4 regions of the Noviherbaspirillum sedimenti genome follow, and region 3 is predicted to be linked to each of the others. Evidence: predicted binding sites of a transcription regulator. Region 3 holds the regulator's gene; each other region holds the start of a gene.
What was found. Region 3 encodes sigma-54, which starts transcription at its own class of promoters, with help from an activator protein. Its sites were predicted from a motif close to TGGCANGNAANCTGCTTT; they were not measured.

Region 1: D3878_RS08450 (ammonium transporter) is a predicted target of sigma-54. The motif match lies at 3,570-3,587, and genes of this name have one in related genera.
Region 2: D3878_RS16720 (TorF family putative porin) is a predicted target of sigma-54. The motif match lies at 2,144-2,161, and genes of this name have one in related genera.
Region 4: nirB (nitrite reductase large subunit NirB) is a predicted target of sigma-54. The motif match lies at 3,407-3,424, and genes of this name have one in related genera.

Annotation. Positions count from the first base shown of each region.
Region 1 covers NZ_QYUQ01000002.1:1,793,396-1,799,253, forward strand. The annotation lists gene rluB (23S rRNA pseudouridine(2605) synthase RluB) at 1-478, opposite strand, end outside; gene scpB (SMC-Scp complex subunit ScpB) at 459-1,337, opposite strand; tRNA gene D3878_RS08440 (tRNA-Met) at 1,483-1,559, opposite strand; gene D3878_RS08445 (NUDIX hydrolase) at 1,703-2,281, shown strand; gene D3878_RS08450 (ammonium transporter) at 2,318-3,520, opposite strand; gene aat (leucyl/phenylalanyl-tRNA--protein transferase) at 3,705-4,427, shown strand; gene D3878_RS08460 (arginyltransferase) at 4,505-5,248, shown strand; gene D3878_RS08465 (IS630 family transposase) at 5,245-5,858, opposite strand, start outside.
Region 2 covers NZ_QYUQ01000002.1:3,594,430-3,600,287, forward strand. The annotation lists gene D3878_RS16705 (isovaleryl-CoA dehydrogenase) at 1-727, shown strand, start outside; gene D3878_RS16710 (TetR/AcrR family transcriptional regulator) at 1,060-1,719, shown strand; gene D3878_RS16715 (accessory factor UbiK family protein) at 1,729-1,980, opposite strand; gene D3878_RS16720 (TorF family putative porin) at 2,232-2,963, shown strand; gene glnK (P-II family nitrogen regulator) at 2,987-3,325, shown strand; gene D3878_RS16730 (ammonium transporter) at 3,336-4,865, shown strand; gene gshA (glutamate--cysteine ligase) at 5,111-5,858, shown strand, end outside.
Region 3 covers NZ_QYUQ01000002.1:2,734,444-2,740,301, forward strand. The annotation lists gene lptA (lipopolysaccharide transport periplasmic protein LptA) at 1-207, shown strand, start outside; gene lptB (LPS export ABC transporter ATP-binding protein) at 224-964, shown strand; gene D3878_RS12760 (RNA polymerase factor sigma-54) at 979-2,454, shown strand; gene hpf (ribosome hibernation-promoting factor, HPF/YfiA family) at 2,542-2,898, shown strand; gene D3878_RS12770 (enoyl-CoA hydratase/isomerase family protein) at 2,973-4,058, shown strand; gene D3878_RS12775 (deoxyguanosinetriphosphate triphosphohydrolase) at 4,066-5,199, opposite strand; partial or broken gene aroKB (bifunctional shikimate kinase/3-dehydroquinate synthase AroKB) at 5,201-5,858, opposite strand, start outside.
Region 4 covers NZ_QYUQ01000002.1:2,414,285-2,420,142, forward strand. The annotation lists gene D3878_RS11205 (nitrate reductase) at 1-537, opposite strand, end outside; gene nirD (nitrite reductase small subunit NirD) at 534-887, opposite strand; gene nirB (nitrite reductase large subunit NirB) at 923-3,373, opposite strand; gene D3878_RS11220 (nitrate/nitrite transporter) at 3,615-4,829, shown strand; gene D3878_RS11225 (bifunctional protein-serine/threonine kinase/phosphatase) at 4,897-5,858, shown strand, end outside.

The DNA of each region.
Region 1 (5,858 bases), 940 kb from region 3:
ACTTGTCGAACGCGTCGGACGTCACGAAAGAAAATACGTCGTCGGCATCGCCCGCACCAGATCTGGCGGCGCCAGGTTGCGGCTTGCCACGCCCTTTGGCTGCAGGCTTGGCGGATTTGGCAGCCTTGGGGCCGTTGTTTTGCCGCGGCTCGCGCGGCTCACGAGGCGCGCGCTCAGCGGGCCGCTGCGGCACATTGGCAGGCGATGCTTCGGACTGGGCCGGGACTTCGGCCACTGCGGCTTCGGCATTAGCGCCTTCAGCTGCCGTGCCCGGGCCTGCAGCGGCGCGCTGGGCGGCACGGTTGCGCCGCATGTTGCGCGGACCGCGCAAGCCGCGCTTGGCGGGCTTGGCGCCAGCAGCATCCCGCCCGGCATCGTCAGCCGGCGACGCCGACCGGTCGCCACCCGAGGTCGAAGCATCCGCAGGGGAAGGAGCGGCAGAGGCCGCGATTACGTCATCAGGCTTGGGCAGAGTCATCGTTTGTTTCTTGGTTATCCAGGTCAGTCACGGCGGACGCGTCCGCAGCGGGTGCCGCGTCGCCTGAGAGCGACGGGCCAGTAGCAGTCACGGGCACATTCCCGGCTGCCAGTTCATCAATATCGGTAGCCATGGCAGCTTCAAGCGCTTCCATCGCTTCAGAAACTTCCGCCGCCCGTTCGGCGGCGGGGCCGCGCCCGGCATCGGCTTGAGCGCCATCTTGCGCATTTGACTGCGACAATTCGGTTGGCACCTGCTCGAAATTTTCATGCAAGCTTGCTTCCAGGGCTTGGATTTCAAGCAAGCTCCCTTCCTGCAGCTGACCCGAAGCCACTTGCTGCAGCGGCGGCAGCTGATCCAGCGCGGTCAGGCCTAGGTCGTCCAGAAACTGTTTAGTTGTGGCAAACAACGCAGGGCGCCCCGGCACATCGCGGTGACCAATCGATTCGATCCAGCCGCGATCTTCCAGCATCTTGATGGTTTGCGAATTGACGGTGACGCCACGAATTTCCTCGATATCACCCCGGGTGACCGGCTGCCGGTAAGCGATGATGGCCAGCGTTTCCAGTGTGGCGCGCGAATATTTCGGCGGCTTTTCCGGATTCAGGCGATCGAGGTAAACCTTCATTTCAGGGCGACTCTGAAAACGCCAGCCCGTCGACAGGCACACCACTTCGATTCCCTTGCCGCTCCAATCCTCGCGCAATTCCTCAAGCATCTGCCGGATCGCATCGGCACCGACTTCTTCCTCGGCGTCGCCATGGGCAAGGTACAGCTTCTTCAAGTCATTGATCGACAATGGCTCATGCGCGCAAAGCAATGCGGTTTCGAGGACCTTCTTCGCCTCAGCTGTAATCATGTACGGCTCTTGCACGGCTAGTTTTATTAGTAAGTTTCGCAGAGGTTTAAACGACCGATGCCAAGATGTCGTCTGATAGAGAACCTGCAGATGCTGCGTTCCGACGCCCGTGAGGAGGTGATGATGGGCGGGAATATTAAGACTTTGGTTGCGGGGACAGGATTTGAACCTGTGACCTTCGGGTTATGAGCCCGACGAGCTGCCAGACTGCTCCACCCCGCGTCTGAGTCGAACACTATACATCGAATTAACGAATATTGCAAACCCTGCCGAGCAATTGCCACATGATGTTACACTTGTCGCAAGCAGCAGCCGCGATTGCCATACGACTGCACATCTATCCTCTTGACGCCCTTTGATCCCGTATGAAATTCTGCTCAGAATGCGCGCATCCGGTCGCGCTCCTGGTTCCGCCGGATGACAATCGCCCACGCCATGTCTGTTCGCAATGCGGCACCATTCATTACCAGAATCCCAAAATGGTCATCGGTTCGATACCAGTCTGGGACGCGGATGGCACAGCGCGCGTACTCCTGTGCAAACGCGCCATCGAACCGCGTTACGGGTACTGGACCTTGCCGGCCGGCTTCATGGAAAACAATGAAACCACTGCAGAGGCAGCCGTACGCGAGACCGAGGAAGAAGCTGGCGCACGCATTGCATTGCATCCATTGTTTTCAATGCTGAACGTGCCTCACGTGCACCAAGTGCATATGTTTTACCGGGCGCGCCTGCTGGACCTGGATTTTGCCGCCGGCACCGAAAGCCTGGAAGTCAGACTGTTTACCGAGGCCGAAATTCCCTGGGACGACCTCGCCTTTTCGACTGTCAGCCATACCCTGAGGCTGTTTTTCGCCGACCTGGCCAAAGCCCGCGAAGGCGCGCCTTTTGGCTTCCACACCCAGGACATCCGCAAGCCCCAGGATATTCGCCAGCCGGTGTAGATCCGATATGCCGGTGCCCCGGCGTCCCGTTGCCCGCTACCTGCCGATTTCCCGCTCGGCGGTAGCGCTGATCTTGTGGATGGAAAGATCCGCCCCCTCGAATTCCTGCTCGGGATCCAGTCGCAATCCGACCACGGCTTTCAATCCGCCATACACGGCCGCGCCACCGACCAGGGCAATCACCACACCCAGGGCCGTGCCGACCAGTTGCGACAGGAACGAAACGCCGCCCATGCCGCCGAGCGCCTTCAGGCCGAAAATCCCCGCCGCCAGGCCGCCCCAGGCGCCACACAAACCATGCAGCGGCCAAACGCCCAGCACATCGTCAATCTTCCACTTGTTTTGCGTCAAGGTGAACATCTTGACGAAAATCGCCCCGGCCACGCCGCCGGTGATCAAGGCACCCAAGGGGTGCATCAGGTCGGAACCGGCACAGACCGCCACCAGTCCCGCAAGCGGCCCGTTATAAACAAAGCCCGGATCATTCTTGCCCAATACCAGCGCCACCAGGGTGCCGCCAATCATGGCCATCAGCGAATTCAAGGCCACCAGCCCATTCATGTTTCCAAGCGTTTGCGCACTCATGACGTTGAAGCCGAACCAACCGACAGTCAGGACCCAGGCGCCCAGGGCAAGAAAGGGGATGCTGGAGGGTGGATGCGCCGTCATTACGCCCTCCTTCGTGTAGCGTCCGCGCCGCGCGCCGAGCAACAGCACAGCCGGCAAGGCAATCCAGCCACCTACGGCATGTACCACGACCGAGCCGGCAAAATCATGAAACTCGTGCGAAAAAGTTTCCTTCAGCCAAGATTGCAAGCCAAAATGATGATTCCAGACAATTCCTTCGAAGAAGGGATAAACCAGGCCAACCAGCAAGGCTGTGGCTGCCAGTTGCGGATAAAATCGCGCCCGTTCCGCGATCCCGCCGGAAATGATTGCCGGAATGGCCGCGGCAAAAGTCAGTAGAAAAAAGAATTTCACCAGCTCAAAACCATTTCTTGCGGCCAGCACTTCAGCGCCGGAAAAGAAATTGATGCCATAAGCAATGCTGTAGCCGACAAAAAAATAGGCGATTGTGGACACGGCAAAATCGACTAAGATTTTAACCAGTGCATTCACCTGATTTTTTTTGCGAACAGTGCCCAACTCGAGAAAGGCGAAGCCGGCATGCATCGCCAAAATCATGATCGCGCCGAGTAAAATGAACATGGCGTCTGCGCCATTTTTAACCCCATCCATGCAAAAATTCTCCCAATAAACGTGCAAGATCATGAAAACGTGCTTCTTTAAAGCAAATTTCATTCCATTTTGGTGCAATATCACAAGCCATTGTTTTTTATGAGAAAATTCTTTCTTTCAATTTTACAAAGCCGCCGGACGCACCGGAATTGTGCGATATCGTGATGCAAATTAGGGCATGACCATGATCCCCTGGCTGGAAGTGGATGCGCCATTTCCAGATGTCGCGCAAGCGCTGACGGAAAATGATGGCGCAGCGGGACTGCTGGCGGCCGGTGCCGACCTGTCGCCCGAACGCCTGTTGCAAGCCTACCGGCATGGCATTTTCCCCTGGTTTTCAGAGGGGCAACCCATTCTCTGGTGGAGTACCGATCCACGCATGGTCTTGATGACGGATCGCTTTCATATCTCCGACAGCCTGAAAAAGACCTTGAGAAAAGTCGAGCGCAGCCGCGCGGCGGCAGGTGAGTGGGAAATCCGTTTCGACAGCGCCTTCGAGGAGGTCATGCGCGCCTGTGCCGCACCCCGCGTCGACGGCCCCGGCACCTGGATTTCAGAGGAAATCATCGCCGGCTATGGCGCCCTGCACCGGCAAGGCTATGCCCATAGCACCGAGGCCTGGCTCAATGGCCAGCTGGTCGGCGGCGCCTACGGCGTGTGCATCGGCCGCATGTTCTATGGCGAATCGATGTTCGCCCGTGTCAGCGATGCGTCCAAGATTGCCCTGGCTTACCTGGTACATTTCCTGAAAACCAATGGTGTTGCCATGATCGATTGTCAACAGGAGACCGGCCACCTGGCGTCGCTGGGGGCTACGCCGATTCCCCGCGCCCGCTTCCTCGCCCATCTGAGGCAGGCGGTGGCGCAGCCCGGCATCGCGTGCTGGAAGCCAATCGCTTTATTTTGAGCGCAGTGTGATAAAACGCATGCAATCGGTGTAAATTATTGATTCAAACGCTGTCAACCCGCTGGTAACAGAACGACATGACGCACCTGAAGGATCTGCCCTTTTCAACTTTGCAGTTTTATGCGACTGCACCCTACCCGTGCAGCTATCTGGACGAACGGCAAGCGCGCTCGCAGGTGGCCACGCCTTCGCACCTGATCAACGCGGATGTCTATTCGGAACTGGTGCAGAACGGCTTTCGCCGCAGCGGCATTTTCACCTACCGGCCGCACTGCGACGGTTGCCAGGCTTGCACGCCGGTGCGCGTCGTGGCAAATGAATTCGCCGCCAGGCGCAGCCAGCAGCGCGCCTGGCAACGCCACGGCAATCTGACTGCCCAGGTCACCAGCCTGACCTACATGCATGACCACTACGAACTGTACCTGCGCTACCAGTCGGTACGCCATGCCGGCGGCGGCATGGACCAGGACAGTCGCGACCAGTATGCGCAATTCCTGTTGCAGAGCAAGGTCAATACGCGCCTGGTGGAATTCCGCGAGCCGGACGGCACCCTGCGCATGGTCAGCATCATCGACGTGCTCGATGACGGCCTGTCGTCGGTCTATACGTTCTACGATCCGGATGTGCAGGGCGCCAGTTTCGGCACCTACAACATCCTGTGGCAGATCGAACAGACCCGAAAACTCGGCATGCACTACGTCTATCTCGGTTACTGGATCCGCGAAAGCCGGAAAATGGCTTACAAAATGAATTTCCAGCCGCTGCAGGCGCTGCGCCTGGGCCGCTGGGAAGCACTGCAAGACCAGCCGGAACCAGACTAGTGGACTGTAACAATTGATTCGGGAGTGATTCGCTTGCTTGGATCGAAGTACTTCCACTTCACTGGCTTTGGCTGGGTGTTGTAGTGACGGATGTAACGCATGAGTTTTCTCTTGAGATCCGTCAGCGATGTGAAAACGCCCCGCGCAATGACGTCGCGTTCGATTTTTGCAAACCACAGTTCGACCTGATTCAGCCAGGATGAATACGTAGGAGTGAAATGCATATGCACCGTGGGATGCGCCTCCAGAAATGCCGCGACGAGCTTGGTTTTGTGCGCGGAGAGATTGTCGGCGATGACGTGGATTTCTTTGCCCTTGGGTTGGTTGGCGACGATGTCTGTGAGGAAGGCCACGAACTCAGCCGAGGTGTGCCGCGCAGCGGTCTTGCCCAGCACCTCGCCAGTCCTGGTGTTGAAGGCGGCATACAACGACAGCGTGCCGTGCCGGTAGTATTCGAATCCATGGCGTTCGGCGCGTCCGGGCGACAGCGGCAGCACTGGGTCTTTCCGATCCAGCGCCTGGATCGCAGTTTTTTCGTCCACGCAAAACACGGCCGCGTGCTGGGGCGGATTCATGTAGAGGCCAATCACATCGGCGGCCTTGGTCTCAA
Region 2 (5,858 bases), 860 kb from region 3:
CTATGTCTTGAACGGCAACAAGATGTGGATCACCAATGGCCCGGATGCCGATATTCTGGTGGTGTATGCCAAGACCGATCCAGCAGCCGGTCCACGCGGCATCACGGCCTTCCTGATCGAGAAGGGTTTCAAGGGTTTCTCGATTGCGCAAAAGCTCGACAAGCTGGGCATGCGCGGCTCGCACACCGGCGAACTGGTATTCCAGGATTGCGAAGTGCCGGAAGAAAACATCATCGGCGGTCTTGGCAAAGGCGTCAACGTGCTCATGTCGGGGCTGGATTCCGAGCGCACCGTGCTCTCGGGTGGTCCTTTGGGCATCATGCAGGCGTGCATGGATGTGGCGATTCCCTACATTCATGACCGCAAGCAGTTCGGCCAGGCCATTGGCGAATTCCAGCTCATGCAAGGCAAGATCGCCGACATGTATTCGACCATGATGGCGTGCAAGTCGTATGTGTATGCTGTGGGCCAGGCGTGCGACCGCGCCAAGACGCCGGAAGCCGTGCGCGCCTTGCGCAAGGATGCGGCCGGGGCGATTCTGTACAGCGCCGAGAAGGCGACCTGGATGGCGGGCGAGACAATCCAGGCGCTGGGTGGCAATGGCTATATCAACGAGTACCCCGCTGGCCGCCTGTGGCGCGATGCCAAGCTGTATGAAATCGGCGCCGGCACGTCGGAAATACGCCGCATGCTGATCGGCCGCGAGCTGTTTGGCGAAACCCAGTAAAATCCGGGCATTCGCGAACCGGATCCGCTGGAATGCCGCAGAAACACGTGGCAGTGAATCAAGCCGTCCCTGACGGCTTGATTCACTTGGACCCACGGTGTGCGCAAGGCGTGGGGGCGGCAGCAAGGCCGCCTGCAAATAATGCTGGATTGGGTTTTTTGAACTGGTGAGCGGCTTAAGTTGTATAGTCGTTTTTCTGCCGGCCGGGTAATGTCCGGTTCAGCGCTTTTGCGTACTTTTTTACTGTCATTATCATGCTTGCACCAATAAAATCTCCCCGCAAACGCGAAGCCCTGGGCGTCCGCTCGGAACGCCGTGTCAAGGAGATCCTGATGGTTGCCCGTCAGGTCTTTTCCGAACAAGGCTACGAGAAATCCACCGTGCTGGAAATTGCACGGAGCATGGATGTGTCGGAAGCGACGGTTTTTTCCTATTTCACCAGCAAGCGCGACCTGTGCATGCAAGTCATCAAGGTTTGGTACGACGAAATCTCTAGCGAGCTGGAGCGCGAAGTGCCGTTGATCATCGGCACGCGTGCGCAACTGCATTTCATCGTCCGAAAACATCTGGCGACTCTGATGCATGAGGGTACCGGCATGTGCAAGCTGGTGCTCAGTGAAGGCCGCACTGTCGATGAAGAATTTGCCGAGATGCAGGCCGACCTGAGGCGCCGCTATACGGCGCCACTCAAGAAAGTGTTTTCGACGGCACAACGCTCCGGTGAGATTCGCCAGGACATGCCGCTGCCGCTGTTGCGCGATCTCGTGTATGGCGCCACGGAGCACGTACTGTGGGACTACGTGGTGACAAACAACAAGCCGGACATCGACACGACGGCTGCACAGTTGACCGACATGTTCTGGAGTTCCTTGGTGCCCTTGCCCGCCGACTTGAAGAAACTGGCGCAATTCCATGTCGAGGTGGCAGATGCCTTGCGGCGGCTTGATGTTCCCGCAGAAGGCAACGCCCGCATTGCCGCCAACGCCCGCTAGACCAGATCCTTACTGCGGCGCATTTTTTTTCAGCTGCTCTTCCAGTTCTGCCACGCGCGCTTCCAACTCTTCGAGCTTGCTTCGGGTCTTTGCCAGGACCTGGACGTGAATATCGAATTCCTCACGGGTCACCAGGTCCAGGCGTGAAAACCCCTGGTTGAGCATGGCTTTGACATTCTTTTCGACATCCTTGACCGGCGAATTGTCGATGGCATGCTGGATCTTGGCTTGCAAATCATCAAGGAAATTGGGCTTGTTCATGGTGAATCCTCTTTCTGTGGCTAAACGGATAAAAAAGCACTATTTTGATGCATCTCCATCTGATTGCCCGTAAATGGTGCAATTCTGCCGATGCATGGCGCATTTTTTGCTGCCAAACAATGCTTATTTGCAAAAGATGCAATGCATCTGCACGGTAATAGGTTGGCACGGCTCCTGCTAACCAAGCTAAAGCTTACATCATCAAGCAGTTTTTATTTCAACACTCACAGGGAATGACTATGAAAAAATTAATGCTTACTGCAGCAGTCCTCGCAACTTTTGCAGCACCCGCTTTCGCCGAAGCACCGGCTTCGCCGCATACCTTTACCGGCAATCTGACGGTCGCATCCGATTATCGTTTCCGTGGCATTTCCCAAACCTTCGGTAAGCCAGCGGTGCAGGGCGGCTTTGATTATGCCCATTCCAGCGGTTTCTATGTCGGCAACTGGAACTCCAATGTCAGCGGCAACCAGTACCCTGACGGTGCCAGCCTTGAAATGGATTTTTATGGCGGCTACAAGTTTGAGCCTGTGGCTGGTTTGACTGCTGATGTCGGTCTGCTGAAATATTACTACCCAGGTGCGTCGATCGCCGGCGTGCGCCCGGATGCGCTTGAATTGTATGTCGGCGCCTCCTATAAGTGGTTCTCGGCCAAATACAGCCATGCAGTCAATGACGAATACTTCGGCCTCACCAATGCCGATGGTTCCTATTATCTCGACCTGAATGCCAACGTCGAAATCGCTGACAAGACCACGCTCGGCTTGCATGTCGGCCACCAGAAATTCAAGAATTCCGGCGCCCTCGACTATACCGACTACAAGATCGGCGTGGCGCGCGACTTCGGCTTTGCCACGATCGGCCTGGCATACGTCGGTTCCAATGCTGATTCGGCACTCTATACGTATTCCAACGCCAGCGGCTCCAAGTCGAAAGACGTGAGCAAAGACGCGGTTGTTTTGTCGTTGTCGAAAACCTTCTAATCCACCACGTAAGAGGTTTATATATGAAACTGATTACTGCAATCATCAAACCCTTCAAGCTTGATGAGGTGCGGGAAGCCTTGTCCGGTATCGGCGTGCAAGGCATCACCGTCACCGAAGTCAAGGGCTTCGGCCGCCAGAAGGGCCATACCGAGTTGTATCGCGGCGCCGAGTATGTGGTCGATTTCCTGCCGAAGACGAAAATCGAAGCGGCGGTCGATGACGACATCGTCGAGCGCGCCATCGAGGCAATCGAATCGTCCGCCCGCACCGGCAAGATCGGCGACGGCAAGATCTTCGTCTACGACCTGCAGCAAGTCGTGCGTATCCGTACCGGTGAAACCGGCAAAGAAGCACTCTAAGGAGACTCTGATGAAACAATACTTTGCACGCTTCCTGGCGGCGGCCACTTTGCTGGCCGCAGTCAGTCTGGCGCCGGCGGCCATGGCGGCGGAAGAAACGGCGGCACCAGCCGCCGCGGCAATGCCTGCCGTGACCGCGGTGGCGCCCGCTGCCGCGGAAACTGCCGCAGCGCCGGCTGCCGCGCCTGCCGCTGCTGCGGCGGCACCAGCTGCACCGGCCGCCGCGCCAACCGCCAACAAGGGTGACGTCGCCTGGATGTCGACGGCCACCATCTTGGTGATCATGATGTCGATCCCGGGCCTGGCATTGTTCTACGGCGGCCTGGTTCGCAGCAAGAACATGCTGTCGGTGCTGATGCAGGTCTTCATGGTGTTTTCGCTGGTAGTCGTGTTGTGGTGCATTTACGGCTATTCGCTGGCATTCACCACCGGCGGCAGCTTCATCGGTTCCTTCGATCGCCTGTTCCTGAACGGCATCACCATCGACACCATGGCGGCTACCTTCAGCAAGGGTGTAGTGATTCCGGAATTCACCTTCGTTGCCTTCCAGGCGACGTTTGCGGCAATCACCTGCGGCCTGATCGTCGGCGCCTTTGCCGAGCGCATCAAGTTTTCCGCACTGCTGGCCTTCATCGTGCTGTGGTTCACCTTCGCTTATCTGCCGATGGCCCACATGGTCTGGTTCTGGGCGGGTCCGGATGCCTACACTGACGCTGCAGCTGCCGAAGCGGCGACTGCAGCCGCCGGCTGGCTGTTCCAGAAAGGCGCGCTCGACTTCGCCGGCGGTACCGTGGTGCACATCAATGCCGCAGTTGCCGGCCTGGTGGGTGCCTACGTGATCGGCAAGCGTATCGGCTACGGCAAGGAATCGATGGCGCCGCACTCGCTGACGATGACCATGATCGGTGCTTCCCTGCTGTGGGTGGGCTGGTTCGGTTTCAACGCCGGCTCCGGCCTGGAAGCCAACGGCCTGACCGCCCTGGCAATCGTCAACACCCTGCTGGCAACTGCCGCGGCTGTCGTCACCTGGACCTTCGGTGAATGGATGGCCAAGGGCAAGCCTTCGATGCTGGGTGCAGCTTCCGGTGCGGTGGCTGGCCTGGTGGCAATCACCCCGGCGGCAGGGTTTGTCGGCGTGATGGGTGCCCTGGTGATCGGTCTGCTGGCAGGCATCATCTGCCTGTGGGGCGTGAATGGTCTGAAACGCCTGCTTGGCGCGGATGATTCGCTCGACGTCTTCGGTGTGCATGGTGTCGGCGGTATCCTCGGCGCCATCCTGACCGGCGTGTTCGCCGCGCCGTCCCTGGGCGGTTCCGGCATCTATGACTACGTCGCCAACAAGGTCGCGCCGGACTATTCGATCGCCAGCCAGGTCTGGATCCAGACCCAGGGCGTGCTGACTACCGTTATTCTGTCCGGCGTCGTGTCCTTCATCGCCTACAAGCTGATTGACCTGGTCATCGGCCTGCGCGTGACGGAAGAACAGGAACGCGAAGGCCTGGATATCTCCAGCCACGGCGAAAAGGCTTATCACTATTGATTTAATAGTGACAAGCAAGCACTAAATTTCCCTCGGCCCCCCTTGGGGCTTTCCAAAAGCGCCTCTGCATGAGGCGCTTTTTTTTATCTGGCCTTTAAAAATTGCAATCAGACCTGATATAAATGGGCCAATGAGTGTGGGTGTCGAGCGGGTTTGCATCGTTGCGGTTCATGCATCTTGCGCGCGCACGGTGGTGATTCCCGTTAAAATCTGCACCAGACTCAATCGTTTATTAAAGGGTGTATATGGTTCCGCATCTGGTCACGGCCTTGAACGGCCCGCTGCTCGACCTCGAAAAGAAAATCCTGAAGGCCACGCCAGCCATCGAACGCTGGTTCCGGCTCGAATGGCAGGAGCACACCCCGCCGTTTTATTGTTCGGTCGATTTACGCAATGCCGGCTACAAGCTGGCGCCGGTGGATACCAACCTGTTTCCCGGCGGTTTTAACAACCTGTCGCCGGAAATGCTGCCGCTGGCAGTGCAGGCGGCCATGGCAGCCATTGAGAAATATTGTCCGGATGCCAAGAATCTGTTGATGATTCCGGAAAACCATACCCGCAATACTTTTTACCTGCAAAACGTCGCCCGGTTGATGCAAATCTTCCGCCAGACCGGCCTGCATGTGCGCCTGGGCTCGCTGAATCCGGATGTGACGGCGCCCACGCCGATCGAACTGCCCGACGGCACTATCCTGACGCTAGAGCCGCTCGAGCGCCTCCAGAATGGCCGCCGCGTCGGCCTGAAGAATTTCGATCCCTGCACGGTCTTGCTCAATAATGACCTGTCTTCGGGCATTCCGCCGATCCTGGAAAACCTCCACGAGCAAAATCTGTTGCCGCCGCTGCACGCTGGCTGGGCGGTGCGCCGCAAGAGCAACCATTTCGCCGCCTACGATGAAGTGGTGAAGAAATTCGCCAAGCTGATCGACGTCGACCCATGGATGCTGAACCCGTATTTTGCCAAGTGCGGCGAAATCGATTTTCACGAGCGTA
Region 3 (5,858 bases):
AAGGCCGATGTCGCGAAACTGTTTTCAAAAGCAAGGATGCGTCGCCTGGAAGGCAATAAGATCACGGACGAAGTCGAAGGGGAATTCATTTCCTATGATAACCGTACTGAATTTTTCGCCGTCAATAACACACCTTCCGACACCAGCAAGCCCGGCGCCGGCCGCATCAAGGCGGTCATCCAGCCGCGCAACGAAACAAAGAAATGACACAAGGATTGCCAGAATGAGCAGCAGACTGCTTGCCAGCGGATTACAGAAAAGTTATGGCGCACGCCAGGTATTGCGCGACGTCTCGCTCGAAGTCGGCAGCGGCGAAGTGGTCGGATTGCTCGGTCCCAACGGTGCCGGCAAGACCACCGCCTTCTACATGATCGTCGGACTGGTGCCCGCCGATGCGGGAGAGATCGCGCTCAACGATGTCAGCATTTCACGCCTGCCGATCCACCGGCGCGCCACCCTTGGCCTGTCCTACCTGCCGCAGGAAGCCTCGGTATTCCGCAAGCTGACCGTCGCCGAGAATATCCGCGCCGTGCTGGAACTGCAGCATGAGAATGGCAAGTCGCTGTCGAAAGCGGCGATCGAAGAAAAGCTCGACCTGCTGCTGGCGGAGCTGCAAATTGAAAAGCTGCGCGACAACCAGGCCCTGTCGCTGTCGGGCGGCGAGCGCCGCCGCGTGGAAATCGCCCGCGCGCTGGCCACCAGCCCGCGTTTCGTACTGCTGGATGAGCCTTTTGCCGGCGTCGATCCGATTGCCGTCATCGAAATCCAGCGCATCGTGCGCTTCCTGAAAGAACGCGGCATCGGCGTGCTGATCACCGACCACAATGTGCGTGAAACGCTGGGCATCTGCGACCGCGCCTATATCATCAACCAGGGCGTGGTGCTGGCCAGCGGCCGCCCGGATGACATCATCGCCAATGAATCGGTACGCCGCGTCTATCTCGGCGAACACTTCCGGATGTAAGCAAGCGCATCTCCATGAAACAGTCCCTTCAGCTACGCGTCTCCCAGCATCTGGCATTGACGCCACAATTGCAGCAGTCGATACGCCTGCTGCAATTGTCGACGCTGGAACTGCAGCAGGAACTGGAGCAAATCCTCGCCGACAACCCGATGCTGGAGCGCGTCGACGATCCGCTTGACCACTCGGTGCGGCTGCTGGCCGACGGCGCCATCAACGCAAATGCGGGCACGGCGGAAAAGTCCGCGGCCGAAGAAGCGCCGGCAGCCGATGGCGAATCCACCTACGAAGGTGGCGAAGGCGGCGAATCCCAGGAGTCCGGCAACGGCGAGGCCGAATGGAGCTTCGACGATGTCGCGCGCACCGGCAAGGCCCCGGAAGACGACGACGCCCGTCCGCAACTGGAAGCGCACCATGTCACCCTGCGTGAACACTTGCTGGAACAAATGCGCCTCGGTTCACATGAAATCCGCGACCGCGCGCTGGTCGAACTGGTCGTCGATGCGCTCGACAACAACGGCTACCTGGAAGAACCGCTGGAAGAAATCCATGGCCGGCTTCCCGCCGAACTGGAAATCGAACTGGAAGAATTGACGATCGCCCTGAAACTGGTGCAAAGCTTCGATCCGGCCGGCGTCGGTGCGCGCAATGCCGCCGAATGCCTGGCCTTGCAAATCCGCCGCATGCCGAAAATCCCGATGGTGACGCGGCGCATGGCATTGACGATCGTGGAGCAGCACCTCTCCCTGTTCGCCCAGCGCGATTTCAACAAGCTGAAAAAACTGCTCGATTGCGACGATGAGGATTTGCGCGAAGCCCAATACGTCATCAGGCAATGCAATCCGCATCCCGGCGCCATCTTCGCCAGCGATGCAGCCGACTATGTCGTCCCGGACGTCATCGTCAAACGCGGCAAGAATGGCTGGCAAGTGACCCTTAACCACGATGTCATGCCGCGGCTGCGGGTCAATGCCTTGTATGCGAATATCCTCAAGAAAAACAAGGGCGAGGGCTCACTCACGTCGCAATTGCAGGAAGCAAAATGGCTGGTCAAGAACATGCGTCAGCGTTTCGATACGATTCTGCGCGTCGCGCAAGCCATCGTGGAAAGGCAGCGCAATTTTTTCTCCCATGGCGCCGTTGCCATGCGCCCACTTGTGTTACGTGAAATTGCTGATACACTTGGTTTACACGAGAGTACTATTTCTCGTGTAACAACCCAGAAATACATGCTGACGCCGCATGGCATGTTTGAACTGAAGTACTTCTTCGGCAGCCATGTCGCCACTGAATCCGGCGGCGAAGCTTCATCGACGGCGATACGGGCACTGATCAAACAATTGATAGGAGCAGAAGACACCAAGAACCCTCTCTCGGACAGCAAGATTGCAGAAATGCTGGAGGAGCAAGGCATGGTGGTGGCCCGGCGCACTGTGGCCAAGTACCGCGAAGCCCTGAGAATCCCCCCGGTTAACCTGCGCAAGTCTTTGTAGTATTTGTTGTGTTTGTTGCTGTGTTCGGGCGGCCAAGCATGTTTGTCGACCACGAACCGCCAGTGACCTCATCCCAAGGAGCGCTGTATGAATCTGACCATCAGTGGACATCACCTCGAACTGACCCCTTCCATCCGGGAATATGTGCATGCAAAGCTGGAGCGTATCAGGCGCCACTTCGACCATGTCATTGATGCTGCGGTCATCCTGACCGTAGACAAGCTCGCCGAGAAAGACAAGCGCCAGAGAGCGGAAATCACGCTGCGCATGCGTGGCAAGGATGTGCATGTCGAATCCATCGCTCACGATTTGTATGCGGCAATCGACGCCCTGATCGACAAGCTCGACCGCCAGGTCATCAAGTACAAAACCATGATCCAGGACCATCAGCACCAGGCGATCAAGCACTTGCCTGCATCGGCCACCAGCGCGCCGGAGGAGTAAGCCGCTTCCAGCGCTGATTTTCAGAGATCCCATCAGGGGCGCAATCCAGGCGCCCTTTTTTATTATCGAGAACAATGAACGAACATATTCTGACCTGTGTCCAGAACCGCATTGGCCTGCTGACCCTCAACCGCCCGCAAGCGCTGAATTCGCTGTCGCTGGACATGGTGCGCACGATCACGCGCACACTGCTGGACTGGCGCGATGACGACGCGGTCGATGCAGTACTTCTCTGCAGCAATAGCGAAAAAGCCTTTTGCGCTGGTGGCGACATCCGTTTCCTTTATCAGACAGCCCAGCAAACGGCCCGGCACGGCAGCGGCCTGCTGGACGATTTTTTCACCGAAGAATACGCGCTCAACCGCCTGATCCACCACTATCCCAAGCCCTACATCGTCATCATGGACGGCGTCGTGATGGGCGGCGGCATGGGGATTTCACAATGCCATTCCGGCGGCAAGCTGCACATCGTCACCGAGCGTAGCAAGATCGCCATGCCGGAAGTGAACATCGGCCTGTTTCCGGACGTCGGTGGCGGCTATTTCCTGTCGCGTTGCCCGGGCCAGCTTGGCACCTGGCTGGCGCTGACCGCCAATGCCATCGGCGCAGCCGATGCCCTGTATGCCGGCCTGGCGGATGTCTGCATCCCGTCGGCCCAACTGCCAGCCCTGAAAACGGCCTTGTTGAGCGCGCGGCGCCACAGCGATATTGCAGCCCAAGTACGGGAATTTGCCATGCAAGCCGGGGAATGGGGCGACAGCGAACTGGCGCGGCAGCGTGGCGCCATCGACCGCCACTTTGCGTTTGATGATGTGCCATCCATCATGGCTTCACTGGCTGCCGATCCAGCGCCATTTGCGCAAGACACACTGGCCGCCATGCGCAAGCGCTCTCCCCTGATGCTTTGCGTGACACTGCAGCAGTTGCGCCGCGGCGCCGGCATGGCGATCGAGGAATGCCTGCACATGGAGCGCTCCATGATGCGGCGGTGCTTCGCGCACGGCGATGCGGCCGAAGGAATCCGCGCCACCGTCATCGACAAGGACATGCAGCCAGTATGGTCGCCAGCGAGGCTGGAGGATGTCAGCCCGCAAATGGTGGAGGACTTTTTCCAGCCGGCGTGGCCGGCGCATGCCCATCCACTTCGCTGCTGGCTGTAGGGAGCTGCTAGAGTTCGTCGATCATGAACAGGCGGCGGTGCTCGCGCATGGCATAGCGATCGGTCATGCCGGCAATATAATCGGCCACCTTGCGCGCCTGCCGTGCGACATCGCCCCCCACCTGGTAGTCCGGCGCCAGCAGGCGCGGTTCCGCCATGAAGGCTTCAAACAGCTCGCGTACGACGCGGCGCGCCTTGCTGGTCATGCGGTTGACCTGGTAATGCCGGTACAGGTTCTCGCGCAGGAAGCGCTTCAGCAAGATTTCTTCCTGACGCATGGCGTCCGAGAAGCTGATCAGCGCCGGCGAGCTGCGCACTTCCGCCACGCTTTGCACGCCGGCAGCCAGGATTTTTTCTGCGGAAGTCCGGGTCAAGTCGACGATCAAGGTATTGATCATGCGGCGCACGGTTTCATTGATCATGCGACGCCCGCCAATGCCGGGAAACGCCGCTTGCGCCTCGCGCCGGTGGCGTGCGAAAAAATCGACTTCGTCCAACTGTTCGATCGAGAGCAAACCGGAACGCAAACCGTCGTCGATATCGTGGTTGTTATAGGCGATTTCATCGGCCAGGTTGGCCAGCTGCGCTTCCAGGGTCGGCTGTTTTTTTTCGATGAAGCGCAGGCCGATCTCGCCCAGCATCTGCGCATTGGGAATGGAGCAATGCTTGAGAATCCCTTCGCGCGTCTCGAACATCAGGTTCAGGCCATCGAACGCGCCGTAGCGCTCTTCCAGCTTGTCGACCACGCGCAGGCTTTGCAGATTGTGCTCGAAGCCGCCGTACTGCGCCATGCATTCGTTCAAGGCATCCTGGCCGGCATGCCCGAAAGGCGTGTGGCCGAGGTCGTGCGCCAGCGAAATCGCTTCCACCAGGTCTTCATTCAGGCGCAGGTTACGGGCGATCGCGCGGGCAATCTGCGCCACCTCGATGCTATGCGTCAGGCGCGTGCGAAACAGATCGCCTTCATGGTTGACGAATACCTGGGTCTTGTATTCCAGGCGGCGAAAAGCGGTCGAATGGACGATGCGGTCGCGGTCGCGCTGGAATTCGGTGCGCGAGCCGGGCGGCGGCTCGGCAAAGTGCCGGCCTCGCGAGGCGGCCGAATGTGCCGCATAGGGAGCGAGGCAGGCTTCGAGGTCCATATCAGCCGACGCAGGCGTTGATGCTTTCGATTAAAACTTCTTGCGGCACGGTCGTGATGACGGCCGCGCCGAGCGGCTTCAGCAGGATGAACTTGATCTGGCCCGCCTCGTTTTTCTTGTCGACCTGCATCAGCTCGATCCAGCGGGCCACGCCGAGATCCGGCGCCACCGTGGGCAAGCCAGCCGCGCGCACCAGTGCGGCAATGCGCGCCTTCGCGGCGGCATCGATGTAGCCCAGGCGCTGCGACAATTCCGCCGCCATCACCATGCCGCAACCAACGGCCTCGCCATGCAGCCACTTGCCGTAGCCGAGGCCGGCCTCGATCGCGTGGGCGAAGGTATGGCCGAAATTGAGGATTGCCCGCAAACCGCCTTCACGCTCATCCTGGCGTACCACCTCCGCCTTGATTTCGCAGGAACGCTGGATGGCATGCGCGATCGCCGGCGCATCGCGCGCCATCAGCTTGCTGATATTGGCCTCGATCCAGTCGAAAAATGCCGCATCGATGATCGCCCCATGCTTGATGACTTCGGCCAGGCCGGCCGACAGCTCGCTCAGTGGCAAGGTATCCAGAGTCAGGGTATCGGCGATCACTGCCTGCGGCTGGTAAAACGCGCCGATCATGTTTTTGCCGAGCGGATGGTTGATGCCGGTCTTG
Region 4 (5,858 bases), 320 kb from region 3:
GTTGGAGCCGACGATGAAGACCACATCGGCCAGGTCGATATCCTCGTAGCAGGCCGGCGGCGCATCCGCCCCCAGGGTTTGCTTGTAGCCGGCGACCGCGCTCGACATGCACAGGCGCGAATTGGTATCGACGTTATTGGTGCCGACCAGGCCCTTGGCGAGCTTGTTGAAGACGTAGTAATCCTCGGTCAGCAGCTGCCCGGAAATATAGAAGCCGACACTGTCCGGACCATGCCGGGCAATGGTGTCGGCGAATTTTTGCGCCATTGCATCCAGGCTGGCATCCCAGGTCGTGCGTGTGCGCGCGGCGTTGCGGTCTGTGCGCATTTCCGGATAGAGCGCGCGCGCCTGCTGCTGCAGCACCGGGCTGGCCGACAAATGCAGCGTGCTGCCCTTGGTGCACAGACGGCCGAAGTTGGCCGGATGCGCGGGATCGCCCTTGACGCCCAGCACCTGCTGGCCGTCGGATTCGATGATCACGCCGCAGCCGACGCCGCAATAGCAGCAGGTCGCCCTGGTTTGCCGGATTTCGCTCATGCAGCCTTCGCCTCCAGACCGAGCGCGTTCAGTTCATTGACGTCGAGGTAGACCTTGCCGTCTTCCACCTTGACGGCAAACTTCGGCGTGCAACCCTCGTCCGGCGCCACGGCGCAGCCGGAACCCAGTTCGATGTTCCAGTTGTGCAGCGGGCAGGCGACCTTCTCGCCGAAGACGATGCCCTGTGACAGCGGGCCGCCCTTGTGCGGGCACTTGTCGAGCAGCGCGAATACCTTGTCTTCGCTGTTGCGGAACACGGCAACGTCGGTCTGGCCGGCGCGCTGCACCACGCGCGCGCCCAGCACCGGGATGTCGCCCACCTGGCAGATCGGTTTCCATTGTTGAGTCATGCTTCTTCCTTGTTCGATAGGTGGATCAGACGGCATCAGAGGCTGAGGGGCGCAAACTGGCGGGTGTCGACCATCGCCTTTTCCGGCTCGTGCCAGGGATCCGGCTCGCCATCCAGGGAGAACAGCAATCGCTCGTACAGCGCCTTGCGATTGGCTTCGTCTTCCAGCACCTTCTTCTTGACGTAATCCAGCCCGACACGGCCGACGTAATGCACCGTGCGTTCCAGGTACCAGCCCTCTTCACGATATAGCTGCAGGAAGGCACCAGTATATTCCATGACTTCCTCGTGGGTCTTGAGCTTGACGAGGAATTGCGCGACTTCGGTCTTGATGCCGCCGTTGCCGGCAACGTAAATCTCCCAGCCGGAATCGACGCCGATCACGCCGACGTCCTTGATGCCGGCTTCGGCGCAGTTGCGCGGGCAACCCGAAACCGCCAGCTTGACCTTGTGCGGCGAGTACATGCGCGCCAGCTCGCGCTCGAGCTCCTGACCCATGCGGGTCGAATCCTGGGTGCCGAAGCGGCACCATTCGGAACCGACACAGGTCTTCACCGTGCGCAGGCCCTTGGCATAAGCCAGGCCGGACGGCATGCCGAGGTCATGCCAGACTTCGCGCAGGTCTTCCTTCTTCACGCCCAACAAGTCGATGCGCTGGCCGCCGGTGACCTTCACCGTCGGGATCTTGAACTTGTCGACCACGTCGGCGATGCGGCGCAGTTCCGACGCACTGGTTTCGCCGCCCCACATGCGCGGGATCACCGAATAGGTGCCGTCCTTCTGGATGTTCGCATGCGAGCGCTCGTTGATGTAGCGCGATTGCGGATCGTCCTTGGCCTCGTGCGGCCAGGTCGAGATCAGGTAATAGTTCAGCGCCGGGCGGCAGGACGAGCAGCCGTTGGGCGTGCGCCATGCCATGAGCTGCATCACGTCGGGGATCGTCAAGAGCTTGTTGGCCTTGATGGCGTCGCGCACTTCCTGGTGGGTGTGGTCGGTGCAACCGCACATCGGCTTGGCCTTGGCGGAGGTCGAATAATCGCCGCCGGCGGTCGCCATGATGATCTGTTCCACCAGGCCGGTGCAGGAGCCGCAGGACGCCGACGCCTTGGTGTGCTTGCGCACGTCCTCCAGGGTGAACAGGCCTTTTTCCTTGATCGACTTGACGATGGTGCCCTTGCACACGCCGTTGCAGCCGCAGACTTCGGCGTCGTCCGGCATGGCGGCGGCCTTGGTGTAACCTTCGTGGCCGACATCGCCGGGACGACCGGTATTGGATTCGCCGAACATCAGGGTGTCGCGGATCTCGGTGATATCCTTGCCTTCGCGCAGCAGCTTGAAGTACCAGGTGCCGTCGACGGTATCGCCATACAGGCAGGCGCCGACCAGCTTGTCGTCTTTCAGCACCAGCTTCTTGTAGACGCCGCCGATGGGGTCGGACAGGATGATTTCCTCGGTGCCTTCGCCGCCCATGAAATCGCCGGCGGAAAACAGGTCGATGCCGGTGACCTTCAGCTTGGTCGAGGTGACTGAGCCCTGGTAGCGGCCGATGCCGAAGTTGGCCAGGTGGTTGGCGCAGACCTTGGCCATCTCGAACAGCGGCGCCACCAGGCCGTAGGCAGTGCCACGGTGGTTGACGCATTCGCCGACGGCATAGATGCGCGGATCGTATGTCTGCATGGTGTCGTTGACGACGATGCCGCGGTTGCAGTGCAGCCCGGCCGATTCCGCCAGCTTCGTGTTGGGGCGAATGCCGACCGCCATCACCACCAGCTGCGCCGGCACTTCGGTGCCGTCGTTGAAACGCACCGACTTGACGCGGCCGCTCTTGCCATCATCCTTGTCGCCGAGGATTTCCTGGGTATTTTTCTGCAGAAGGAAATTCAGGCCGCGTTCTTCCAGCGATTTCTGCAGCATCTTGCCGGCGACCATGTCGAGCTGGCGCTCCATCAGGGTGTCCGACAGGTGCACCACCGACACTTCCATGCCGCGCAGCTTCAAGCCGTTGGCAGCTTCCAGGCCGAGCAGGCCGCCGCCGATGACGATCGCCTGCTTGTGTCTGGCGGCCGCCTCGATCATGGCATTGGTATCCTGGATATCGCGGTAGGAAATCACGCCTTCCAGATCCTTGCCCGGCACCGGCAGCACGAAGGGGTCGGAACCGGTGGCCAGCAGCAGGCGGTCGTATTCCGCCGTGGTGCCGTCCTCGGCGATCACCAGTCGCCTGGCGCGGTCGATCCTGGTGATCTTTTTGCCAAGGTGCAGGGTGATATTGTTTTCTTCATACCAATCGACATCATTCAGCATGATGTCCTTGATGGTCTGCTCGCCGGCCAGCACCGGCGACAGCAGGATACGGTTGTAATTGGCATACGGCTCGGCGCCGAACACGGTGATGTCATAGACGTCCGGAGCGAGCTTGATCAGCTCTTCCAGCGTGCGCACACCGGCCATGCCGTTACCCACCATTACCAGTTTCAGCTTCTTCATTGCACTACCCTCCTCGTTGTTCTCTCCCTCTCTCTAGCAAAAGCAATGCCAGTTGTCGGTGCAGGGAAAAAGCCAGAAAAAACGCAAGGACGCCCCCTCATGGTGAATTTGCCCGTCCTATTTGGTGCAAGGCACCGCGTCGGATCATTTTTGAAATTCGCCTCTTATATGTGTGCACAAAAATGATGGCATGGCACTTGCATAGGGCATGGCATTCACTTTTTTGGACCCGCGGGGACTTATGCAAAAATCATCATTCTGGAAGGCGGGTCACACGCCGACACTGCTGGCCGCATTCTTTTATTTCGACCTGAGTTTCATGGTCTGGGTAATCCTCGGGCCGCTTGGCATACTGATCGCCAAAGATCTCGGTCTGTCGGCTGCACAAAAAGGCATGATCGTCGCCACGCCGCTGCTGGCCGGCGCGCTGCTACGCATTGTCATGGGTGTGCTGGTGGACCATCTGAAACCGAAGACGGCAGGCGCGATCGGCCAGGTCATCGTCATCGCCGGCATGTTCTGGGCCTGGCTTGGCAATCTGGACACTTATTCCAGCATCCTGACGCTGGGCATCCTGCTGGGCGTGGCTGGCGCCGCCTTCGCAGCGGCGCTGCCGCTGGCCTCGCGCTGGTATCCGCCGGAACACCAGGGCACGGCGCTGGGGATTGCCGGCGCCGGCAATTCCGGCACCGCCTTTGCCGCCCTGTTTGCTCCCGGCCTGGCGCTGGCGTTCGGCTGGCAGAATGTCTTCGGCTGGTGCCTGATCCCGCTGGGCATCGCCTTCGTCGTCTATATGGTATTTGCCAAGGACGCGCCGTCGGCGCCGCCGCCGAAATCGATGGTCGAGTACCTGCATGTATTGAAGGACAAGGATGCCTGGTGGTTCATGTTTTTCTATGGCGTTACCTTCGGCGGCTTTTCCGGCCTGGCGTCGTCGCTGGCGATCTACTTCAACGGTCAGTACGGGCTGTCGGCGGTTACCGCCGGCTATTTCACCGCCGCCTGTGTATTCGCCGGTTCGCTGGTGCGCCCGCTCGGCGGCCGCATCGCCGACCGCATCGGCGGCATCAAGACCCTGTCGATCATGTACATGCTGGCGGCGACTTTCCTGTTCATCGCCAGCGTCGGCTTGCAGTCGCCGATGACGGCAGTGCTGGTCTTCGTGATGGCAATGCTGGCGCTGGGTACCGGCAATGGCGCAGTGTTCCAGCTGGTGCCGCAGCGTTTCCGCAAAGAGATTGGCGTCATGACCGGGCTGGTGGGCATGGCCGGCGGCGTCGGCGGCTTTTTCCTGGCGTCCAGCCTGGGATATGCGAAGCAGCTGACCGGCAGCTATCAGGCTGGCCTGGTCATTTTCGCCTCGCTGGCGGTGATCGCCCTGATCGGCCTGTCGCTGGTGAAGGGCCGCTGGCGCACCACCTGGGGCAGCGCGGCGATGACGACGGCGAAAATCTGATCTATATAATGTTGGGGACAGAGTAATTCGACGCGCTGCGGCGTCTCTTAAACTCTGTCCCACAAATATGCCACTTTTGATCTCCGCCGGCCATGCCACCGACGCTGGAACCCGTCCCCGCAACGAGGACTTCGTCGGCATGGTCACGCCTGGCGAGCCCGAGGTTTCCACCAAGGGCTTGCTGGCTGCGATCGCCGATGGCGTTTCCGGCAACGAAGGCGGCCGCCAGGCATCCGAATATACGGTGCGCGGCCTGCTGACCGATTATTACGCCACGCCCGATACCTGGCCCGTCACGCAAGCGCTCGAGCGCGTGCTGAAGGCAATCAACAGTTGGGTACAGCAGCAGGGCTCGATCCGGCCGGAACTGTCCGGCATGGCCACCACCCTGACCTGCGTGGTCGTGCGCGGCAGTTTCTATTATTTTGCCCACGTCGGCGACAGCCGGCTGTACATGCTGCGCGAAGGCAAGCTGACAAAGCTGTCCGCCGACCATGTATGGGACCGTCCGGAAATGCAGCACGTGCTGACACGCGCCATCGGCCTGGATTCCCGTTTGGCGATCGACCATGGCATGGGTGAGCTGCGCGAGGGCGATATCCTGCTGCTGGCCACCGATGGCGTCTGGTCGGCGCTAACCGAATACGACATGACCGCCCTGCTGGGCGATCTGGCCGCCGGCAAGCTTGACGCCGAAGCGACTGCCACCGCACTGGTCGCCGCCGCCCTGCGGGCCGGCTCCAGCGACAATGCGAGTGCGCTGGCGCTGCGCATCGATGCGCTGCCGCAGGAAAACCTGCGCGATGCGGTCTCGGCATCACGGCAATTGCCGCTGCCGCCAAAACTGAAAGTCGGCCAGTCGATCGACGGCTACCGGGTGGAAGCTGTGTTGCACGCGTCCCAGGCGACCCTGGTCTACCGCGTCATTGACCTGGCAAGCCAACGTCCGCTGGTGCTGAAGACACTGCATCCCGACCGCGCCGACGATGCTGACGAACGCTCGGCGTTCGCGCACGAGGAATGGCTGGC